One region of the Geodermatophilus sp. SYSU D01119 genome, then DNA from elsewhere that is predicted to be linked to it. Evidence: riboswitches for the same ligand, from Rfam matches in the RefSeq annotation. Region 1 holds a riboswitch; the other holds the start of a gene.
What was found. A riboswitch is a leader RNA that binds a small molecule or an ion and turns the genes downstream of it on or off. The one in region 1 is predicted to bind S-adenosylmethionine.
Positions count from the first base shown of each region.

Region 2: it holds a riboswitch for S-adenosylmethionine, as region 1 does, so the genes downstream of both, thrC (threonine synthase) here and ACI79X_RS14175 (bifunctional o-acetylhomoserine/o-acetylserine sulfhydrylase) in region 1, are expected to answer to the same signal.

Region 1 covers NZ_JBJGYL010000017.1:11,417-15,458, reverse strand. The annotation lists gene ACI79X_RS14185 (threonine aldolase family protein) at 1-379, opposite strand, end outside; gene metX (homoserine O-acetyltransferase MetX) at 421-1,407, opposite strand; gene ACI79X_RS14175 (bifunctional o-acetylhomoserine/o-acetylserine sulfhydrylase) at 1,573-2,865, opposite strand; SAM riboswitch class IV at 2,909-3,025, opposite strand; gene ACI79X_RS14170 (hypothetical protein) at 3,073-3,567, opposite strand; gene ACI79X_RS14165 (mechanosensitive ion channel family protein) at 3,564-4,042, opposite strand, start outside.
Region 2 covers NZ_JBJGYL010000032.1:26,389-30,430, forward strand. The annotation lists gene groL (chaperonin GroEL) at 1-297, opposite strand, end outside; gene ACI79X_RS20195 (hypothetical protein) at 518-700, opposite strand; gene ACI79X_RS20200 (cold-shock protein) at 830-1,030, opposite strand; gene thrC (threonine synthase) at 1,239-2,558, opposite strand; SAM riboswitch class I at 2,571-2,694, opposite strand; gene ACI79X_RS20210 (HAD family hydrolase) at 2,754-3,575, shown strand; gene ACI79X_RS20215 (ABC transporter permease) at 3,572-4,042, opposite strand, start outside.

The DNA.
Region 1 (4,042 bases):
CGGCGCGCAGCAGCAGCCGGTTGCGGTCGCCGACCGGGCGCGGCACCAGCCCGTGCAGGCGCTCCAGCGCCCCGCCCTCGTGCCGGAACAGGTGGCACTCGGGATGGGCGACGACGGTGCGCCGCATCGTCCGGCCGGCGTGCACGCGCAGCGCCGCCTGCTGGGCCATCGTGCCGCTGGGCAGGTACACCGCGGCGGGCTTGTCCAGCAGCGCGGCCACCTCGGTCTCGAGCTCCGCGACGACGCCGCCCGCGCCGTAGCGGTCGACCGCGGTGTCGGCGGGGACGGTGGCCAGCAGGGCGCCGGCCCGGACCGGCCCGTGCCCGCCCAGGGCGCGGTCGCAGGCCAGGCGCAGCGCGTCGAGGTCGTCGTCGCTCACGCGCACAGTCTCGCCGATCCGGTCCCGGCCCACCCGGGACGTCAGGAGGCCAGCAGCTCGCGCACCAGCGCGCCGACGGCGTCGGCCTCGACGAGGAAGCCGTCGTGCCCGTACGGCGAGGACACCACCCGCAGCGGCACCCCGAGCGCGTCGGCCACCCGCTGCTGCAGGTGCAGCGGGTACAGCCGGTCGGAGTCGACGCCGGCCACCACGGACCGCGCGGTCACCCGCGCCAGCGCCGCCTCCACGCCGCCGCGGCCACGCCCGACGTCCCAGGTGTTCATCGCCTCGGTGAGCACCAGGTAGCTGCCCGGGTCGAAGCGGCGGACCAGCTTGTCGGCGTGGTGCTCGAGGTAGGAGGCGACGGCGAAGCGCCCGTCGGCCTGCACGTCCGTGCCGAAGCGCTCCTCGAGCTCCAGCGCGCTGCGGTAGGTGAGGTGCGCGATCCGGCGGGCGATGCCGAGCCCGGCCACGGGGTCGGCGCGCACGGCCGCCTGCTGGGTGGTCTGGGTGCCGAGCTGGTCGGCGGTGACCGCCGCGCCCGAGGCGAGGAAGAACAGGCCGGCCACCCGGTCGGGCAGCGCCACCGCCCACTCCAGCGCCCGCATGCCGCCCATCGACCCGCCGACGACGGCCGCCCAGCGCCGTACGCCGAGCGCGTCGGCGAGCGCGGCCTCGACCCGCACCTGGTCGCCGACGGTCACCTCGGGGAACCGCTCGCCCCACGGGCGCCCGTCCGGCGCGGCCGACGACGGCCCGGTGGTGCCCTGGCAGCCGCCGAGCACGTTGGCGCACACGACGAAGTACCGGTCGGTGTCCAGCGGCGCGCCCGGCCCGACCAGCGACGCCCACCAGCCCGGCGTCGGGTGGCCGGGGCCCGCCGGGCCGGTGACGTGGCTGTCGCCGGTGAGCGCGTGCTCGACCAGCACCGCGTTGGAGCCGTCGGGCGCCGGCGTGCCCCAGGTCTCGTAGGCCACCCGGACGCCGGGCAGCACCCCGCCGCGCTCGAGCCGGACCGGTCCGTCCAGGTCGAGGAAGAGCCGGTCCCCGGCGGGGTCGCCCTCGCGCCACCCGCCGGTGCGCGGCGGGGGGGGGGGGGGGGGGGGGGGGGGGGGGGGGGGGGGGGGCGGGGGGCCGCCGGGGGGGGGGGGGGGGGGGGGGGCGGGACGCCGCGGCGTCCCGCACCCCCGTCATCACGCCCCCTTGGCGGCGCGGAACCCGGCCTCGAGGTCGGCGAGGATGTCCTCGATGCCCTCCAGGCCGGCGGCCAGCCGCACCAGGCCCGGCGTGACGCCGGTGGTGAGCTGCTCCTCGGCCGTCAGCTGCGAGTGCGTCGTCGACGCCGGGTGGATGACCAGGCTGCGCACGTCGCCGATGTTGGCCACGTGGCTGTGCAGCTCCAGCCCCTCGACGAAGCGCTTGCCGGCCTCGACGCCGCCGCGGATCTCGAACGCCAGCACCGCGCCGGCGCCCTTCGGGGCGTAGCGCTGCTGCGCCGCGTGCCACGGCGAGGAGGGCAGGCCGGCGTAGTGCACCGACTCCACCTCGTCGTGCGCCTCGAGGAACTCCGCCACCCGCTGGGCGTTGGCCACGTGCCGCTCCATGCGCAGCGACAGCGTCTCGATGCCCTGCACCACCAGCCAGGCGTTGAACGGACTGATCGCCGGGCCCAGGTCGCGCAGCAGCTGCACGCGGGCCTTGAGCGCGTAGGCGGGCGCGCCGAGGTCGGCGTAGACGACGCCGTGGTAGGTCGGGTCCGGCGTCGTGAAGCCGGGGAACCTGCCCTGCGTCCAGTCGAACCTGCCGCCGTCGACGATGACGCCGGCGATCGCGGTGCCGTGGCCGCCGAGGTACTTGGTGGCCGAGTGCACGACGACGTCGGCGCCGTGCTCGAGCGGGCGCACCAGGTACGGGGTGGCGATGGTGTTGTCGACGATCAGCGGCACGCCGTTGCGGTGGGCCACCTCGGCGACGGCGGCGATGTCGAGGACGTCGCCCTTCGGGTTGCCGATCGACTCGCCGTAGAAGGCCTTGGTGTTCTCGCGGACCAGCCGCTGCCAGTTCTCCGGGTCGTCGGGGTCCTCGACGAAGGACACCTCGACGCCGAGCTTGGGCAGCGAGTGGTGCAGCAGGTTGTAGGTGCCGCCGTAGAGCGAGGCGGAGGCGACGACGTGGCTGCCGGCCTCGGCGACGTTGAGCAGCGACAGCGTCTCCGCGGCCTGGCCGCTGGCCACCGCGAGGGCCGCGACGCCGCCCTCGAGGGAGGCCACGCGCTGCTCGAGCGCGTCCTGCGTCGGGTTCATGATCCGCGTGTAGATGTTGCCGAGCTCGGCCAGCGCGAACAGGTCCGCGGCGTGCTGGGTGTCGCGGAACTGGTAGCTCGTGGTGGCGTAGATGGGCAGCGCCCGGGCGCCGGTGGTGGGGTCGGGGCTCGTGCCGGCGTGGATCTGCCGGGTCTCGAAGCTCCAGCTCTGCGGGTCGGTCAACGCGCCGTCTCCTCTCGCTCCGGAGGACCTGCGGCGCACAGGTGCTCCGTCCTTGCCGTGCTGCGGGCGCAGCGCGGCCGGCTCTTCCCCTGGGAGCACCTCAGACGGAGGAGAGGTTGCCGGACAGCCAGCCAGGTACTTCGCGCTGTCACTCAGGAGCCTGGGGCGACCCTAGCGGTCCACCGCGCCGCGTCCAGCCCGGGGGGCTCAGGAGGTGGGCGCGCTGCCGGTCGTGGGCGCCGTCGTCGTCGGGACCGGTGCCTCGGGGGTGTCCGGCGTGGTCGGCTCCGGCGCCGTGGTGCCCGGGGCCGTGGTCGTCGGCGGTGCGGTGGTCGTCGTCGGTGCGGGGGTGTCCGGGGCGGTCGTCGTCGGCGCGGTCTCCTCCGGCGTCGTCGTCCCCGGGGCCTCCTCCGTCGTCGTCGCCGGCGGGGCGGTCGTCGGCGCGGGCGCCGGGGCCGGGGTGGTGACCGTCGTCGTGCCGCCCGCGGGGTCGGCGCCGGCGTCGGCGGGCTTGACGTAGAGGTAGAGCACGCCGAGGCCGAGGAACAGGGCGACGAGGACCAGCGTCGACGTGCGTGCCCGCCCGATGCGGCCGGGCGTGCGGCGCAGGACGCCGGAGAGGCCGAACCGGCCGCGGCCGGCCGGGTCGCCGACGGTGCCGTCGGTCCCGTCGGCCGGGCGGGGCGCGCCGGGGACGCTCACTGCTGCGCCCCCTGCCGGGCGGGCGCCGGGGCCGCGGCGGGCGGCTCGGGGGTGATGGTGAGACCGGCCCGGGCGAAGGCGAGCACGATGCGCTCGCGCAGGTCGCGGCCGACCTCGAACTGGCGGCCGGGCAGCGTGCGCGCCACCACCCGCACGTTGACCTGGTCGAGGTCGATGCTCTCCACGCCCATGACGCTGGGCTCGTCGAGCAGCAGGCGGCGCAGCCCGGGGTCGGCGAAGGCCGCCCGGCCGACGTCGCGCAGCACGTCGTTGACCCGGGTGACGTCGGCCGTCGTGGGCACCGGCACGTCGACGACGGCGCGCGCCCAGTCGCGGGACAGGTTCACCACCTTGACGATCTGCCCGTTCGGGATGGTGACCACCTCGCCGTCGGCCGAGCGCAGCCGCGTGATCCGCAGCGTGACGTCCTCGACGGTGCCGTTGGCCGGGTCGCCGCCGCCGACCACCTGGATCG
Region 2 (4,042 bases), on a different contig from region 1:
GACGAGCGCCTGGGCGAGCACGGTGGCGGTGGTGGTGCCGTCACCCGCGACGTCGTCGGTCTTCTTCGCGACCTCCTTGACCAGCTCGGCGCCGATCTTCTCCCAGGGGTCCTCGAGCTCGATCTCCTTGGCGATGCTCACACCGTCGTTGGTGATGGTGGGAGCGCCCCACTTCTTCTCGAGGACGACGTTGCGGCCCTTGGGGCCGAGCGTCACCTTGACGGCGTCGGCGAGGGTGTTCATGCCCCGCTCGAGGCCGCGGCGCGCCTCTTCCTCGAAGGCGATCATCTTGGCCATGTGGTGATGTCCTCCATGCATGGATCGCTGCACGGCCGGGACCGGCGCCCGCGACGGACGACACCGGCGCCGCGGACGCTCCGTCGGTCCGCGCTCCGGTGCCTCACCGTTCCGACCTGATTGGCACTCGGCACTGTCGAGTGCCAATCGGAAGTCTGGCACTCGCACCTGCCGAGTGCAAGAACGGGGGGTGGGCGCCGGGTGTTCCGCCCCGGACGGGTCAGTCCTCCCGCGGGACCTCGAGCCACGCGCCCGTGACGGGGTCCCGGCGCTCCACCAGGACCGCGGCGTCCCCGGTGGGCAGCCACACCCGGTTGAGCCCGTCGTCGTACTTCAGCTCCAGCCCCGGCCGGCGTGCCAGCACCGGCGCGTCCTCCAGGAACGTGATGCCCCAGCGCGGCACGGCCGCTCCTCTCGCGCTGCCCACCGTCCCGCCCCGGACACGACCGAGGCCCGGCCCCCTGTCGGGGACCGGGCCTCGGTGTGCGGAGCGGCGGCTCAGGCGCTCTGCCCGATCCTCGCCTTCGCGGGCTCAGGCGACGCGGACGGCGTCGGCCTGCGGGCCCTTCTCGCCCTGGACGACCTCGAAGGTCACCCGCTGGCCCTCGTCGAGGCTCTTGTAGCCGTCCATCTGGATGGCCGAGTAGTGGACGAAGACGTCCTGGCCGCCGTCGACGGCGATGAAGCCGAAGCCCTTCTCGGCGTTGAACCACTTCACGGTGCCCTGTGCCACGTGCGCTCCCACGGTCGTGCGTGCGGACGGTCCCCGTGATCCGGGGACCGGGATCCAGCTCTTCCGCCCGTGATCACGTGCGTGGAACTGACCGCGCGAGACGGTACAACAAGGAGGCCGATGCGGGGAGATCCTGCCCACACGACTCGGCCACGATCGGGTCGGGGATGTCACCCGACCGGATCGGCGCTGACCGCGACTCTACGCCTCAGGAGATGAGGCCCGCCGACCGGACCGACCGCAGCGAGGGCTCCACGCGGTGGGTGAACCCGACCACCGGCAGCAGCGGGTCGAGGGTCTTGAGGCCCTCCCCGGTGTTGAGGACGACGGTCTCCTCCGTCGGGTCGAGCCGGCCGTCCTCCACCAACTGCCGGAGCACCGCGACGGTCACGCCGCCGGCGGTCTCGGCGAAGACGCCGGTGGTGCGGGCGAGGTCGCGGATGCCCTGGACGATCTCGTCGTCGCCGACCCGGCCGACCGACCCGCCGGTGCGGCGGATGGCGTCGAGCGCGTACGGGCCGTCGGCGGGGTTGCCGATGTTCAGCGACTTCGCGATGCCGGTGGGCTTGACCGGCTTGACGACGTCCCAGCCGTTGTCGAAGGCGGTGGCGATCGGGTCGCAGCCGGCCGACTGCGCGCCGAAGACGCGCCACTCGGTGTCGGCGACGATCCCGGCCTTCACCAGCTCCCGCCAGGCCTTGTCCACCTTGGTGAGCAGCGAGCCCGACGCCATCGGGATGACCACCTGGGCCGGGATGCGCCAGCCGAGCTGCTCGGCGATCTCGTAGCCCATCGTCTTGGAGCCCTCGGCGTAGTAGGGCCGCACGTTCTGGTTGACGAAGGCGGTGTCCTCGAACTCGTCGGTCTCGGCGAGCTCGCTGGTGAGCCGGTTGACGTCGTCGTAGGAACCGTCGACGGCGACCAGCGTCTGGCCGTAGACCGCCGACTGCACGACCTTGCCGGGCTCGAGGTCGGACGGGATGAAGACGAAGGAGGGCAGGCCCACGCGGGCGGCGTGCGCGGCCACGGAGTTCGCCAGGTTGCCGGTCGAGGCGGCGGCGATCTTGCGGTAGCCCAGCCGCTTGGCGGCGGTGGCGGCGAGGCTGACCACGCGGTCCTTGAACGAGTGCGTGGGGTTGGCCGAGTCGTCCTTGACCCACAGCCCGCCGGTGATGCCGAGCTCGGCGGCGAGCCGGTCGGCGCGGACCAGCGGCGTCATGCCCGGGTCGAGCGAGACGCGGTCGGCCGGGTCCTGGCCCACGGGCAGCAGCGCGGCGTAGCGCCAGATGTTCTGCGGGCCGGCCTCGATCTGCTCGCGGGTGACGGCGGCCATGAGCTCGGGGTCGTAGTCGACCTCCAGCGGGCCGAAGCACTCGGCGCAGGCGTGCTCGGCGATGAGACCGAAGGTGGCGCCGCAGTTGCGACAGACGAGGCCGCGGGCGGGGCTGGGCGGCACGGGGCCGCCGCCAGCGGAGTCGGCCTGGAGGGCGGTGTTGGACCCGGTGGAGCTGGGAGCGGTCAGGGTCATGCGACGACTACCTCCTCATCTTCCCCGCGTCGGGCCGTCGAGCCGCGCGGGACGGAATTGGCACCTCTCGCCGCTCACGCGAGCGCGGTTGCCGGGGCTTCGTCGGGCCGTGTCCCTCTGCCCCTCTGGATGAGTGGAACGCCCCGAGTCTACCCGGGGTCCGGAGCCGCTCCCGGTCCCGGCCATGCTGGGCGTGTGGCAGCGCGCATCGTCTACACCGACCTCGACGGCACGATGGTCGGCCCTCGGGGGTCGTTCTGGCACGCCTCCGACGGCTCCCCCACCGCCGAGCCCGCGGCCGCCCTGCTCGAGCTGCACACCGCCGGGGTCGCGCTGGTGATCGTCAGCGGGCGGACCGCCGACCAGGTCACCGAGGCCGGGCGGATCTTCGCCGCCGACGGCGCGATCGCCGAGCTCGGCTCGCTCGTCACGTGGAAGGGCGGCCGGGAGCGCCACCAGCTCACCGGCGCGCTGCCCGCCGAGCACGCCGGGCGCACGCCGATGGACGTCATGGCCGAGCTCGGCGTCGTCGACGCGCTGTGCGCCGCCCACCCGGGCCGGCTGGAGTGGCACGCGCCCTGGCACACCACGCACGAGGGCGACGCGCTGCTGCGCGGCTACGTCGACCCGGTCGCCGTCGACGCCTGGCTCGCCGAGCGCGGCCTGGGCTGGCTCACGCTCAAGGACAACGGCGCCATCCCGGCGACGGCGAAGCTGGACCTCGCGCCCGAGGGGCAGCTGGCGCGGGTCTACCACCTGATGCCGCGCGGCATCTCCAAGGGCGAGGCGATCGCCTGGGACCTCGAGCGGCGCGGCGTCGACCCCGCCGACGCGGTCGCGATCGGCGACAGCGCCAGCGACCTGGAGATGGCGCCCGCCGTCGGCCGGCTGTGGATCACCGCGAACGGCGCCGAGGTCGAGGGCATGGAGGCGATGCTGGCCGCCGTCCCCAACGCGTCGGTGACCGACGAGGCGATGGGCGTCGGCTGGGCCCAGGCGGTGCGGGCCTCGCTCTAGCTCGTCACGTCCCGCCGGGAGAAGGAGCGGAACGCCAGGGCGGTGAACACCGCGGCGTAGACCAGCGACTGGATGACACCGCGGAACAGGTCGGAGGAGTCGACCGGCGTCTGCAACAGGTCGGTCCAGGCGAACTCCTCCGCCGTGGGGAACCAGTCGCGGATGGCGCCGAGCTGCTCGACCTGGTCGAGGATCGCGAACACGACCATCGTGAACACCGCCCCGCCGACGGCGGCCAGCGGCGCGTCGGTGACCGTGGACAGCCAGAACGCGAGCGCGCCGACGACGAGCAGGTGCACGGCGAGGTAGCCGAGCATCCCGGCCAGCCGGAGCAGGCCCTCGCCCTGCGACAGGGTGACCCCGATCGGCGTGCGGATGTCGTCGAAGCCGAACGCGATGCCGCCGGCCACGACGGCGACGACGGCCAGGGTGAGCAGCGCGAGCACGGACAGCACGAGCGCGGCCGT